DNA from 2 places in the Massilia sp. S19_KUP03_FR1 genome. Region 2 is predicted to be linked to the other one. Evidence: riboswitches for the same ligand, from Rfam matches in the RefSeq annotation. Region 2 holds a riboswitch; the other holds the start of a gene.
The links. A riboswitch is a leader RNA that binds a small molecule or an ion and turns the genes downstream of it on or off. The one in region 2 is predicted to bind cobalamin.

Region 1 (7,115 bases), on a different contig from region 2:
TAGCCGGTGAGCGACGGCCCCCAAGCGCCGGCATACCACTTGTGATACAGCGCGCTATCGGTCCCTGTGACGAAGAGATCAAGCCGGTTCGGTCCCCACGACACCACCTGCGGCGTGCTGGTGCAGACGCCGCCCATGTTTTCGTAACCTGTCACCGACGGCCCCCAGGCGCTGCCGTTCCACCACTTGTGGTACACGGCCCGGTCGGTGCCGAGCACAAACGTATCCAGGCGATTCGGCCCCCACGACACAATGGGGGACGAGCTGGGACGAATGGCGCTGACGGCGGCGCTGCCGATGCTGCTGCGCACGCCGTCCAGGCAAGCCTGCATGCGCGCTACCTGGCCAGCGGTGAACATGACCATCGCGCGATCGTCGACGTAATCCATGTAGTTGACGAACAGGTCGCCGTTGGGACCATTGCTGCAGCTGAGGTGCGGGAACGTGGGCGCGCCAAAGTTGGGGCCACCCTGGTTGGGCGTATCGGCGACATTGTCGGTGCCGCTGCACCCGGTGCCGTCGTCGCCCCAGATATGGTTCAGATTTAGCCAGTGACCGATTTCGTGCGTGGCACTGCGTCCCAGGTTGAATGGCGCCGCCGCCGTGCCGTTGGTGCCAAACGCCGAATGCAGGATCACCACGCCGTCGGTGCCAGCCGGACCGCCGGGAAACTGGGCGTAGCCTAGCAGGCCGCCACTGAGCGGGCACACCCACATATTAAGGTAATTCGCTGAAGGCCAGGCGTCCAGGCCGCCGCTGGCCGTCGATTTCACGGCATCGTCGTCGCTGAAACTGGCGGCGCTGGTCTGGCGCCGCTCGATGCCATTCGTTGCCACGCCAGACGGATTGCTGGTGGCCAGGAAAAATTCGATTTGCGCGTCGGTGGCCAGCGGTAAAAAGGCTGCCGGGGTGCTGGTAAAATCCGGATTGGTACGCCGAAAATCGTGGTTGAGGACATCGATCTGGCTGGCAATTTGCGCATCGGAGATATTTTGTGCCGCCGTATTCCATACAACATGCACGACCACCGGAATGCGCGTCACGCCGGTGCGTTGTGACGACGCCGCGCCGCTTTCGTATTGACGTGCATGATCCTCGATGCGGGCGCGCGCCCGCGCGTACGCAGGGTCCGTGGACAGCAGGCGCCGGTGCACTGCCATGGTTCCGCACGTACGCTTGCGCGGCGTGCCGCCGTCCAGGCCATCTTCATCGCGGCTCCCTGCGCCACCACTGTTGCCGCTGCTGCCAATGCCGCCCGCGCCCATGCTTCCCGCCGGCATGCTCTGTGCCTGTGCACTCTTCTCGTGGCCCATGCTTCCTTCCGGCATGTCCTGCTGCTGGCTGCGGACACTGACGCCAGGCATGCCGCGGTCGTTTGGATCGGCTGAGCCTGCCGGCGTTTCATCGGACAGCTGCAGCGACGCGGGCTCCGACTCGCCATTTCCATTCATGCCGCTCGGCACCGCCTTGCCATCCGTTTGTCCCTCTACGCTGCCGTCATCCATGCCTGCGGCGGCCCCTGCTTTTTTGGTTTTCATGTTTACTCCTGTCATCAATCGCTCATCGCCGTGCGCAGCCGATGCAGGCATTCTTTCGCTCCACCGCCAGCGCGCCATCCAACGTTAACTACGACAGCGCAGCGCTCCGCGAGTTCGGGCTTTGTGACGATGTTTTGCGCAGCCTGCCGCCTGCGTTCGTTGATGGTTGTGCTATCGTGAGCGCCCCTTTCTCCTCCCCTCTATCCCATGCGCCAGATCGACATTTCACCCGTCCACGACGCTGCCCTCGCCGACCGCCTTGCGCATGCCATTGCCAACAAGACCAAGCCGCTCGGAAGCCTCGGCATGCTCGAATCGCTGGCGCGCACCATCGGCCTGGTGCAGCAAACGGTCGACGTGACCATCCGCGCGCCGGCGATTCTGGTCTGTGCCGGTGACCACGGCGTCGTGGCCGAAGGCATCTCGGCGTACCCGCAGAGCGTGACCTGGCAAATGGTGGAGAACTTCCTGGCCGACGGCGCCGCCATCAATGTGTTCGCACGCCAGAATGGCTGCCTGCTCAACATCGTCGATGCCGGCGTCAACCACGATTTCGGCGAACGCGCCGGCCTGCTCGACCGCAAGGTGTGCCACGGCACCGCCAACTTCGCGACCGCGCCCGCGATGACCACCGCGCAATGCGGCCTGGCAATGGAGCACGGTATGGCACTGGTCGATGCGCTCGAAGGCAACGTGGTGGGCTTTGGTGAAATGGGGATCGGAAACACCACAGCGGCCGCCGCGCTGATGCACAAGCTCACCGGCGTGCCGGTGGCCGAGTGCGTAGGCGCCGGCACGGGTTTGCCGCCGGAAGGCGTGCTGCACAAGCAGCGCGTGATCGAGGCGGCGGTCGCGTTCCACGCTGGCGTGACCGAGCCGCTCGCCGTGCTGGCCACGTTCGGCGGCTGCGAGATCGCCATGATCGCCGGCGCCATGCTGCGCGCAGCCGAACGGCGCATGGTGCTGCTGATCGACGGCTTCATTGTTACCAGCGCGCTGCTGGTGGCGGCCCGCATGCAGCCGGCGCTACTCGACTACTGCGTGTTTTCGCATTGCTCCGATGAACACGGCCATCGCCGCATGCTGGCCCATCTCGATGCGCGCCCTTTGCTGCAACTGGACCTGCGCCTGGGCGAAGGCACCGGCTGCGCGCTGGCGCTGCCGCTGCTGCACGCGGCCGTGAACTTCATGCGCGAGATGGCTACCTTCGAATCGGCCCAGGTCAGCGCGAAGTCGGCGTAACCATGGCCTGGCTGATCCAGCAGGTGCGCCTGTTCTTTATTGCGCTGCAGTTCTTTACGCGCGTGCCGATTCCCCGCTGGGTGGGCTTCGAGCCGTCCTGGCTACAGCACGCGTCGCGCTATTTTCCGCTGGTGGGCCTGTGCGTCGCCCTGGTCGTCGTGCTGGTGTATGGCGCCGCCGCCTGGCTGTGGCCCGCACCGGTGGCCGTGCTGCTGTCGACCGCGGCCGGGATATATATGACCGGCGCCTTTCACGAAGACGGCCTGGCCGACATGTGCGATGGCTTCGGCGGTGGTTACACGCGCGAACGGATCATGGAGATCATGAAGGATTCGCGCATCGGTACCTACGGCGCGGTTGCCCTGGTCGTGACGCTCGGGTTGAAAGTGACCACCTTGTCGCTGCTCGCCCCCGGCCAGGCCATCGGCGCGCTGCTGCTGGCGCATCCGCTGTCACGCCTGGCCGCCGTCAGCCTGATTCGCAGCGCCAGCTATGCGCGCGATGCCGGCAAGGCCAAGCCGATGGCCCAGGAGATGCGGGCCGGCGAATTCGCCATCGCCGCCGTGTGCGCCGTGCTGCCCGCGCTGCTGCTCGGCGTGTTCCATGTCGTGGCGTGGCCGGCGCTGGGCGCCGCCTTGCTCGCCAGCGCGGCGGTCGCCTGGTGGTTGCGCGCCCTGTTCGTGCGCCGCATCGGCGGCTACACGGGCGACTGCCTCGGCGCCGTCCAGCAGCTCAGCGAAGTGGCGATTTATCTGTGCGTGCTGGCCAGCGCCGGCCACGCGGCCCTTTATTAATATGCGCCTGTACCTGGTACGCCATTTGCCGCCGCTGGTCGACCCCGGCGTCTGCTACGGCCGCACCGATCTCGCCACCGATCCGGCCGCGCAGGCTCTGGCCCTGCCAGCCTTGCGCGCCGCGCTGCCGGATGCCCCCATCTACAGCAGCCCTTTACGACGATGCGCCGTGCTGGCCAACGCACTCGGGGGTCCGGTGATTTTCGATGCGCGCCTGGCAGAACTCGATTTCGGCGACTGGGAAATGCAGCGCTGGGACGACATCGCGCGCGCTGGCATCGACGCCTGGGCCGCCGATGTGGCGTTCTACCGTCCCGGCGGCGGCGAAAGCGTGGCCGACATGGCCGCGCGCATCGCCGGTTTTTGCGCCGATCTGCGCGCCACCAATCTGCCCGCCGCGATCGTGGTGTGCCATGCCGGCGCCATCCGGTTATGCGCGGCGCATCGCGATGGACTGAGCGTGGCGGAGATGGCTGCAACCGCCGCGGCCCATCCCCATCGCATAGGCTATGGTGAAATCGTCATCCTCGACTGTGTATAATTGAGTCGTTTTGGTGCCCGCGCACGTGTCCACGTGCGCAGTTAAACGGGAAACACGAAGCTCATCGAGCCCACGTGTGCTGCCCCCGCAACGGTCAACAAGTGTCGCCGATTTCCGCGACGGACTGCCTCATAAAACCACTGTGCTTCTTCAAGCATGGGAAGGTCAGGCAGTTGCACTTGCCAGCCCGGATACCGGCCAAGACAGGTGGAAGCGTGCGCGCAAGCGGCCTGCTTCCTGTTCAACCTGGCCTACGGGGACCTCGGCCGGTTGCCTTTATTTTGCTGAAGATGTTCATGAACTTTCCTGTAGCACGCCGCGCGGCGCCAACTTCGCTCGCCCTCGCCCTTTCCCTCTGCTCGTCCTTTGCTTTTGCAGACGCTCTGCCTGAGATCCTCGTCACCGCCAGCCGCACGCCGCAAGCGGCGACCGACACGCTGGCCGATCACACCGTGATTTCGGCCGAACAAATCGTCCGCTCCGGCGCCACCAACCTGATCGACCTGCTGCAAAAGCAGCGCGCCATCGAAGTGGTGCGCAACGGCGGTCCGGGTACCGCATCATCGGTGCTGATCCGCGGCGCCGACGCCAAGCAAAGCGTGGTGCTGATCGACGGCATCCGCATCGGTTCATCCACCACCGGCACCGCCAACTGGGCCGCCCTGCCGCTGGCGACCATCGAGCGCATCGAGATCGTCTACGGCCCGCTGGCCACGCTGTACGGCGCCGACGCCATCGGCGGCGTGGTGCAGATTTTTACCCGCCAGGGCGACGGCGCGCCGCGCATCACCGCCGCAATTTCCGCCGGCAGCGACCAGACCCGCAACGCGGACGTCGGCATTAGCGGCAAAACCGGTGGCTTCAGCTATGCCATCGCCGCCGTGCGCGACCAGGACGACGGTTTCTCGGCTGCGAAGCCAGGTAGTTCGTCCTACAACGCCGATAACGACGGCTACCGGCGCGACAGCGTCAACGCGCGCTTCAGCGCGGACGTGAATGCCGACAGCCAGGTCGGCCTGCAATACCTGCACAGCCGCCTGGAAGCCCAATACGATTCGGGTGCATCGAGCTTTGACACGCGCACGGTACAGGACCTGGACAACGTCGCCGTCTTCGCCAACACCCGCATCACGCCGAACTGGCGCCTGCAGGGCCAGGCCGCGCAAGCCGACGACAAATCGATCAGTATCAGCAGCGCGGCCACCAGTGGCACCAGTTACATCGCCACGCGCCAGAACCAGTTCAGCGTCCAAAGCGACCTGACCATCGGCGCAGACCTGCTGCAAGTGCTGCTCGAGCGGCGCGAAGAGGAAGTGGTATCCGGCTCCACCGCGGCGCTGAACACCCGCCGCGCCACCAATTCGGCCGGCGCCTCGTATGCACTGAACCGCGGCCCCCACCTGGCCAGCGCCAGCGTCCGTCGCGACAACAGCTCGCAGTACGGCGGCAAGACCACCGGCGCCCTCGCCTACGGCTACCGCTTCACACCGGCGCTGCGGGCCAACGCAAGTTTTGGCACGAGCTTCCGCGCGCCGACCTTCAATGACCTCTACTACCCCGGTTTCGGCGTGGCGTCCAACAAGCCGGAACATGGTCGCAATGTCGAAGGTGGGCTGTACTGGAAGGACGGCGCCAGCGAAGCGAGCGTGACGTACTTCCATAACCGCCTGACCGACCTGCTGGTCACCGCCGCCGTCTGCCCGGTGGAACCGGCCACCCACACTTTCGGTTGCGCCTACAACGTCGACCGCGCCACGCTGTCCGGCGTGACCATCGGCGCCAGCACGCGCCTGTATGCCATCGACCTGCGCGGCTCGCTCGACTTCCAGGATCCACGCGACGACACCACGGCCAAGCAGTTGGTGCGGCGCGCCAAGCGCCACGCCCAGTTCAGTGCCGAATACACGGTCGGCGCCCTGACCACCGGCGCCGGCGTGCAGCTCTCCGGCCGCCGCTACGACGACCTCGCCAACCGCAATACGCTGGGTGGCTACGGTCTCGTGAATCTGTTCGCTTTATACCAGGTGACGGGCGACTGGTCGGTATTGGCGCGCTGGAACAACGTGGCCGACAAAAAGTATGAACTGGCGCGTTACTACGGCACCGCCGGCTCGCAAGTATTTGTCGGCCTGCGTTACGGCATGCGTTAATAGCATCATGACGACCCTCTCCTTCCCGAGCATGCGCCGGCGCGCGCTGGCGATCATCGGCACACTGGTGCTGCTGGCTCTGGGCAGCCTGGTGCTGTCGTGCGCGCTGGGGTCGGTCGCCATTCCGCTGGCCGACATGCCCGCCGCGCTGGTGCAGATGGTGCACGGCACCAGCAGCGGCGCCAGTCTGGCCGCAACGCTGCTGGAATTACGCCTGTCGCGCGCGCTGGTGGCCTTCGTCACCGGCGCCGCACTGGCGCTGGCCGGGGTCATGATGCAGGCGCTGCTGCGCAATCCGCTGGCCGACCCGTACGTGCTGGGCATTTCGGCCGGCGCATCGGTTGGCGCACTGGCGGCACTGATGTTCATGTGCGCGCTGTGGGTGGTCGACGCCAGCGCGTTTGCCGGCGCGGTGATCGTTTCCAGCATGCTGTATCTGCTGGCGCGGCGCGGTCTGCGCAGCGGTGCGCCGGCCGAAGGCGGCGCCTCGGTACTGCTGCTGACCGGCGTGATTCTTTCGTCGGCCTGCATGGCGCTGGTCACCTTGATGCTGTCGATCGCGCCCGAAAGCCGTTTAAGAAGCATGATTTTCTGGATGATCGGCGACCTGGCCGGCGCGCCGCTGCGCGTCCTGCCCTGGCTCGTCCTGGCGGGCGGCCTGCTGTTCGCCATGCGCGGCGCGCGCGCCCTGAATGTGCTGGCCATGCACGCCGAAGGTGCGGTCGCACTGGGCGTGCCGGTCGGCGCCTTGCGCAAAGGCTTGTTTCTGGCGTCCGGCTTGCTGACCGCCAGCGCAGTCACCAGCGCCGGCAGCATCGGCTTCGTCGGCCTGATCGTGCCGCATGCCTGC
Region 2 (7,115 bases):
TCGTTCTGCAGCAAAACCGTTCCGGTCAGGCAGCAGGTCAAAAGAATTTTTTGCATGGCGTTTCAAGGTGGGCTGGTCGGGGCCAGCCGTGGGTCGGAAGATTCCGCACAATTGTAGCTTGATGGAAAATGTGAAACGTTTTCATTTTCAAAGATTTACACCGCAAACAAGCCGGGCTGTTGTTTTGCAACGGTCGCGTATGATTAATAATATAATCGTCATACGATCAAACCAGACTCAGCAATGTTCTATTCTTTGACCCGCCTGTTCAATGACCAGGCCGACCAGCACCTGCGCGCCAGGCTGCGCACGCTGTACGCTCTCCTGCTTGCGGCCAACCTGGGCGCGTGGGCCTGGGCGTTCGCCGTTTTTCGCGACCATCCGGCCTTGCTCGCCTCCAGCCTGCTGGCCTGGACCCTGGGCCTGCGCCATGCCATCGACGCCGATCACATCGCCGCCATCGACACCGTCACCCGCAAGCTGGTGCAAGAGGGCAAGCAGCCGATTGCCACCGGCTTCTTTTTTGCGCTGGGCCATTCCACAGTCGTGACGCTGATCGCGCTGGCCGTCGGTGTGGCAGCGGCCGCACTGTCGGCGCATTTCGGGGCAATGCAGAATGTTGGGAGCGTGGTCGGCACGGTCGTTTCGGCGTCTTACCTGCTCCTGCTGGCGCTGTTCAACCTGGCCATCCTGGTGCCGGCGGTGCGCAATTTCCGGGCAGTCCAGCGGGGTGGCGCCTTGCACGCCACCGACCTCGACCTGCTCGGCGGCGGACTGGTGTCCCGGCTGTGCCGCCCCCTGTTCCGCCTGGCCTCGCGCAGCTGGCACATGTATCCTGCCGGCTTTCTGTTCGGGCTCGGCTTCGACACTGCCAGCGAAGTGGCCCTGTTCGCCCTGGCGGCGCTGCAACTGGCGCAAGGCGCGCCGTTGTGGTCGGTGATGGTGTTTCCGGCCCTGTTCGCGGCGGGCATGGCGCTGGTCGACACGCTCGACGGCAACCTGATGATGACGGCATCGGGCTGGGCCCAGCGCCGGCCCATTCGCAAGCTGTTCTACAACCTGACCATTACGCTGGTGTCGGTGCTGGTCGCGTCCGGTGTCGCCGCCGTCGAAATCCTGGGCCTGGTGCGCGAGCGCATGGCCCTGACCGGCTGGTTCTGGGTACAGGTCGGCGCGCTCAACGACCACTTTGGTACCCTCGGCTATGTGATCGTCGCGCTGTTCACGGGGACCTGGCTGGTGGCGCTGGCGGTCTATCGCGTCAAGCGCTACGACCGCATTGAGGTCGTCGTTACACCGGGCGGAGCAACGGCGCGCACGACATGATTATCCTTGCCAGCCCATGGGTTCATCCCTAGAATACGAGCCTTGCAACACGTTTCAGGTCCTGCCGGCGCAATCCGGTGGGTTAATTGGGAAGCCGGTCAGTTTGTTTGTCGAACGATTCCGGCACTGCCCCCGCAACGGTATGTGAAGAACAGGACCGCAATACGCCACTGTGCATCAGCATGGGAAGGCGCGGTCCGGGAACGCCGAATCTGGCGCGCCGCTCACGAGTCCGGAGACCAGCCTGAAATTGTATAAAACGTTTGATCCGCGGTGGGCGGTCAGGTGGTTTGCTGCGGTTTCGTTGCGTCTGCACCCATCTGTTGTTCCGTCCTCCGTCGATCGATCCTTGCCGGCCGCCTGTGCGCTGCCGGCGGAAGTCAACGGAAAGACACCATGTCACACGCTCCCATCGTCATCGACCACGCCGCTGCGCCAACCCGCGTTGCCACCGCATCCACTCTGAAAGCTGCCTTGCTCACCAGCGCGCTGGCGCTGGTCCTGTTGTACGGCATGGGCTTCGCACCGATGACAGCGCTGCACAATGCCGCGCACGACAGCCGCCACTCGGCGGGCTTTCCTTGTCACTGACGGCGGGCGTGGCCGGGCGCAATGCGCGCAGCCCGTTCAACCGGATTGTCAGCACGGCGGTGGCGGCAGGTTTGCTCGCTGGCCTGGCGCTGACAGTGGTGCAAAGGATGCAGGTGACGCCGCTCATCGCACAGGCCGAAACGTATGAAGATGCCAGGCCGGTCGCTGCTGTCCATTCGCACGAACCTGCGCACCAACACGAGCACGCAGCCTGGAAGCCTGAAAACGGCGTCGAGCGCACCTTGTTCACGGTGCTGGCCAATACCACCATGGGCGTCGGGTACGGCTTGCTGCTGTGCGCCGCCATGCTGGTGCGCGGCGGCCGCCCGACGTGGCGCCAAGGCTTGATCTGGAGCGCCGCCTGCTACGTGGTGTTTTTTGCGGCACCAATGCTCGGCCTGCCGCCCGAACTGCCGGGCACCGCGGCCGCGCCGGTGGCAGAACGCCAGTTGTGGTGGTCGCTGACCGCCTTGTCCACGGCCGGCGGCATTGCGCTGCTTGCCTTTGGCCGCAAGGGCATGTACGCGCTGGCCGGCCTGATCCTGCTGGCCGCGCCGCACCTGGCCGGCGCGCCGCAACCGCTGGTGCACGCCAGTGTCGCGCCGCCTGAACTGGCGCACGCCTTTGTCGTTGCCAGCGCACTGGCCAATGCCGCCTTCTGGCTGGTGCTCGGTAGCGCCGTCGCCTTCTTCTTCAAGAAATTCGAGTAGCGTCATGCGTACCCACAACCGCCACGTCTTTATGTGCGTGGGCCCGCGCTGTACCGAAGACGGTACGCGCGCCCAGGCCATGTTTGAATACATGGGCACAAAAATCGATGCCCAGCCCGAGCTGCGCGTAAAACGCACACGCACCCACTGCATGGTCGCGTGCCGCACCGAGGGGCCGCTGATGGTAGTCTACCCGGAAGGCACCTGGTACCAGCGCCTCGACGAAGCGGCCATCGACCGCATCATCGACGTGCACCTGGTGGGCGGCGCAGAAGTGAAGGACCTGGTCTTCCACCGCCTCGGTACGGGTGACACGGAGCCGCAGGATGGCTGACGCAGCACAGCTGGTTTTAATGAGCCACGCATCGAACGACTTGACGGTACTGCATCACGCGCTGGCGCAATTGCCACCCGCTCTGCGTGCAGTCGAAGGCGTCAATTTGCAGGCGGTGACGGACATGGATGCGGTGCTGGCAGGGCCACTGGCCAGCGCGCGCATCGTGATCCTGCGCGTGCTGGGCCGCCTTGGCAGCGTGCCCGGCGTGACCGACCTGGTGGCGCACGCGCGCCGCACCGGTGCGCACCTGATCGCCATCAGCGGCACCGGCGAAGCCGACCCGGAGCTGGCCGCCATATCGACCGTCACGCCAGCGGTACTGAGCCAGTGTATCGAGTACTTCCAGGCGGGCGGCAGCACCAACCTGGCGCAGCTGCTGCGCTATCTGTCCGATCATTTGTTGATGACCGGCTTCGGCTACGCGCCGGCGCAGCGCTTGCCCGAGCACGGCATCTACCACCCCGATCTGGCGCCAGACGCCGGCGTGGCCGACTGGCTGGCGCTGGTTGATCCGGCCAGGCCGAGCGCCGGCATCGTGTTCTACCGCGCCCACTGGATGAGCGGGAACACGCGCTTCATCGACGCCTTGTTGGATGCGCTGGAGCAGCGCGGCATGAATGTACTGCCGGTGTTTACGGCCTCCCTGCGCAGCGGCGACGGCGAATTGCCATCGGCCTTGCGCTATTTCCGCGACGCTGGCGTTGATGTGCTGATCAACACGACGTCGTTCGCGATGGGCGAAATCACGCCCGGCGGCGCCACGCCGGCCGGCTGGTCGGTCAGCGTGCTGGAAACCCTGAACGTGCCGGTGCTGCAGGCGATCACCAGCGGCATGACGCTGGCGCAGTGGACGCAGTCGGCGCGCGGCCTCAATCCGCTCGACGCGGCCATGAACGTGGTGCTGCCGGAGTTCGACGGCCGCATCATCACGGTCCCGGTGTCGTTCAAGGCGCGCGCGGCGGGCATGCCGAGCGAAGTGATCGAATACGAACCGGTGCATGAGCGGGTGGCGCGCGTGGCCGGCATCGCGGCGCGCTTCGCACGCTTGCGCTTTGTGCCGAATGCGCAGAAGCGGGTCGCCTTCATGTTCACCAATTCGAGCAGCAAGGCCGCGCAGATCGGCAATGCGGTGGGCCTGGATGCTCCGGCCTCGCTGATGCGCATCCTCGACGCCATGCGCCTGGCCGGCTATGACGTCGGCACGCTGCCGGAGAGTGGCACCGCGCTGATCCACCAGCTGGTGGCGCGCTGTTCCTACGACGAGATCTACCTCACCGGCGAACAGTTGGCCAATGCCGCCGGCCGTGTGCCGGCCGCGCAGTACGCCAGCTGGTTCGCCGAACTGCCGCAGGACATGCAGGCGCGCATGGTCGCGCAGTGGGGCGCAGCGCCAGGCGTGGCCTACCTGCACGACGATCACCTGGCGCTGGCCGGCCTCGAACTGGGCAACACCTTCATTGCCCTGCAGCCGCCGCGCGGCTACGGCATGGATCCGGACGCGATCTACCACCAGCCCGACCTGCCACCGACGCACCATTACTATGCCCTGTACCGCTGGCTGCGCGACGTATGGGGCGCAGACGCCATCGTCCACGTCGGCAAGCACGGCACCATGGAGTGGCTGCCGGGGAAGGGCGTCGGCCTGTCCGAACACTGCTTCCCGGATGCCCTGCTGGGCGACCTGCCGCTGTTCTACCCGTTTATTATTAACGATCCGGGCGAAGGCTCGCAGGCCAAGCGGCGCGCGCACGCGGTCGTGGTCGACCACCTGACGCCGCCGATGACCACCGCCGATACCTACGGCGCGCTGGCCCAGCTGACCCAGCTGGTGGACGAGTACTACCAGGTCGAAGTGCTCGATCCATCGAAACTGCCGCTGTTGCAGCAGCAGATCTGGGAACTGGTCAAGCAGACCAACCTCAATGCGGATTTGCAGGCGCGACTGCTGCACCACGACCATGACCATGATCATGGCCACGACCATCATCACCACGATCACGATCACGATCACGACCACGACCATGAGGACGGCTTGCCGTCCGCGTTGGCGGAGTTGAAGGGCTCGGACGTGGCGCATCTGATCGAAGACCTGGACGGCTACCTGTGCGAACTCGGTTCGGCGCAAATTCGCGACGGCCTGCACATCCTCGGGCGCGGTCCGGATGCGCAGCAGCTGCCCGACATGCTGGTGTCGCTCACGCGCTTGCCCAACCTCGACATTCCTGGTCTGCAGGACGCGGTTGCTGCCCTGTTTGGCCTGGAGATGACGATGCTGCTCGAGCACAAGGGGCGCCGCATCAACGTCACACCCGCGTTGGCGCGGGTCGCGCACAAGGCGATCGTCACGCGCGCCGATGCGCTCGAAGGGATCGATTCCCTGTGCCTGGCCCTGTACGTCCAGCTGCGCGAGCATGCCTATGCGGACGGCGCGATCGACGCCGTGCTTGATCGCGTCTTCGGCCAGCTCGATGTGGCGGCGCCGTTGCTGCAGCCGGCGCAGCGCAGCACGTCGCCGCTGTTGAAACAGATGGGCAAGGCGCGTGTGACGGCGCCACGCGCTGTGCCGGCTGCGCCGAAAGCGCCGCCGGGTTTTGACGCATTGCGCCGCATCCTGCGCTTTGCCTGCACGGAGCTGGTGCCCAAACTGGCGCGCGCCACCGACGAAATCGACAACCTGCTGCACGGCCTGAACGGTGGCTATGTACCGGCCGGCCCGAGCGGCTCACCCAGCCGCGGCATGGCGCACATCCTGCCGACCGGCCGCAATTTTTATTCGGTTGACCCGCGCAGCGTGCCGTCCCAATCGGCCTGGCGCGTCGGCCTGCAGCTTGCCCACGAAGTGCTGAACCGCCACCACCTTGAAACTGGCGCGTATCCGGAGAGTGTCGCCATCAGCATCTGGGGCACCAGCGCCATGCGGACCCACGGCGACGACGTGGCGCAAATCCTGGCGCTGCTGGGCGTGCGCCCGGTCTGGCGCCTGGAAAGCCGGCAGGTGAGCGGCATCGAAGTGATCCCGCTGGCCGAACTGAAACGCCCGCGCATTGATGTCACCACCCGCATCAGCGGTTTTTTTCGCGACGCGTTCCCGCAGCTGATCGACCTGATCGACGAAGCGGTGAACACCGTCATCGCGCTCGACGAGGGGCCGGAAGACAACTACGTGCGCAAGCACTACCTGAAGGAGCTGGAGGACTGGCTGGGGCAGGGCGTGCAGCCGGACGAGGCGAAACAACGCGCCGCGTACCGCGTGTTCGGCGCCAAGCCGGGCAGCTACGGCGCCGGCATCCTGCCGCTGATCCAGCATAAAAACTGGGAAACTGACGCCGACTTTGCCGAAGCGTATGTCAACTGGGGCGGTTACGCCTATGCGCGCGGCGCGCAGGGAAGCGACCAGCGCGACGCCTTCCGGATGCGCCTGTCGACCATCGAAGTGGCGCTGCACAACCAGGACAATCGCGAACACGATATTTTTGACTCGGACGATTACCTGCAATTTCACGGCGGGATGATCGCAACCATCCGCGCCCTCTCAGGCCAGCAGCCGCGTCATTATTTTGGCGACAGCCACGACCCGGCGCGCGCGCAGGTACGCGATTTAAAAGAAGAGAGCCTGCGCGTGTTCCGCTCGCGCGTGGTCAATCCCAAGTGGCTGGCCAGCATCCAGCGCCACGGCTACAAGGGCGGGCTGGAACTGACGGCCACCGTCGACTATCTGTTCGGCTACGACGCCACTGCCCAGGTGATGGATGACTGGATGTACGAAGACGTGGCGCAAGCGTACGGTTTCGACGAGCAGATGCAGCAGTTTTTGCAGGAAGCCAATCCTTGGGCGCAGAACGCGATTGCCGAGCGCTTGCTGGAAGCGGCCGCGCGTGGCATGTGGGCCGAACCGAAACCTGAAACGCTGGCCCAGCTGCGCGCCTTGTACCTGCACAGCGAAACCCTGTTGGAAGCACGCGGCGAAACGGCACGCAATGGATAACGCATTGACTATACCTTTGACCTTTCCTTTTTCCGCCATCGTCGGCCAGCAGCAGTTGCAAACGGCGCTGCTGTTATGCGCAGTCGACCCGGGCATGGGCGGCGTCCTGATTCGCGGCGACAAGGGCACGGCCAAAAGCACTGCGGCGCGCGCGCTGGCAGCCATC

Region 1: another riboswitch for cobalamin. It lies ahead of V6M87_RS26100 (TonB-dependent receptor domain-containing protein); the one in region 2 lies ahead of V6M87_RS22120 (CbtB domain-containing protein).

Annotation. Positions count from the first base shown of each region.
Region 1 is NZ_JAQQPS010000039.1:1,408-8,522, forward strand. Features, by position in the region: gene V6M87_RS26080 (M43 family zinc metalloprotease) at 1-1,538, opposite strand, end outside; gene cobT (nicotinate-nucleotide--dimethylbenzimidazole phosphoribosyltransferase) at 1,746-2,780, shown strand; gene V6M87_RS26090 (adenosylcobinamide-GDP ribazoletransferase) at 2,783-3,574, shown strand; gene V6M87_RS26095 (histidine phosphatase family protein) at 3,576-4,115, shown strand; cobalamin riboswitch at 4,110-4,332, shown strand; gene V6M87_RS26100 (TonB-dependent receptor domain-containing protein) at 4,412-6,265, shown strand; gene V6M87_RS26105 (FecCD family ABC transporter permease) at 6,273-7,115, shown strand, end outside.
Region 2 is NZ_JAQQPS010000023.1:23,881-30,995, forward strand. Features, by position in the region: gene V6M87_RS22115 (HoxN/HupN/NixA family nickel/cobalt transporter) at 244-1,326, shown strand; cobalamin riboswitch at 1,366-1,587, shown strand; gene V6M87_RS22120 (CbtB domain-containing protein) at 1,723-1,917, shown strand; gene V6M87_RS22125 (CbtA family protein) at 1,908-2,627, shown strand; gene V6M87_RS22130 ((2Fe-2S) ferredoxin domain-containing protein) at 2,632-2,961, shown strand; gene V6M87_RS22135 (cobaltochelatase subunit CobN) at 2,954-6,949, shown strand; gene V6M87_RS22140 (magnesium chelatase subunit D family protein) at 6,942-7,115, shown strand, end outside.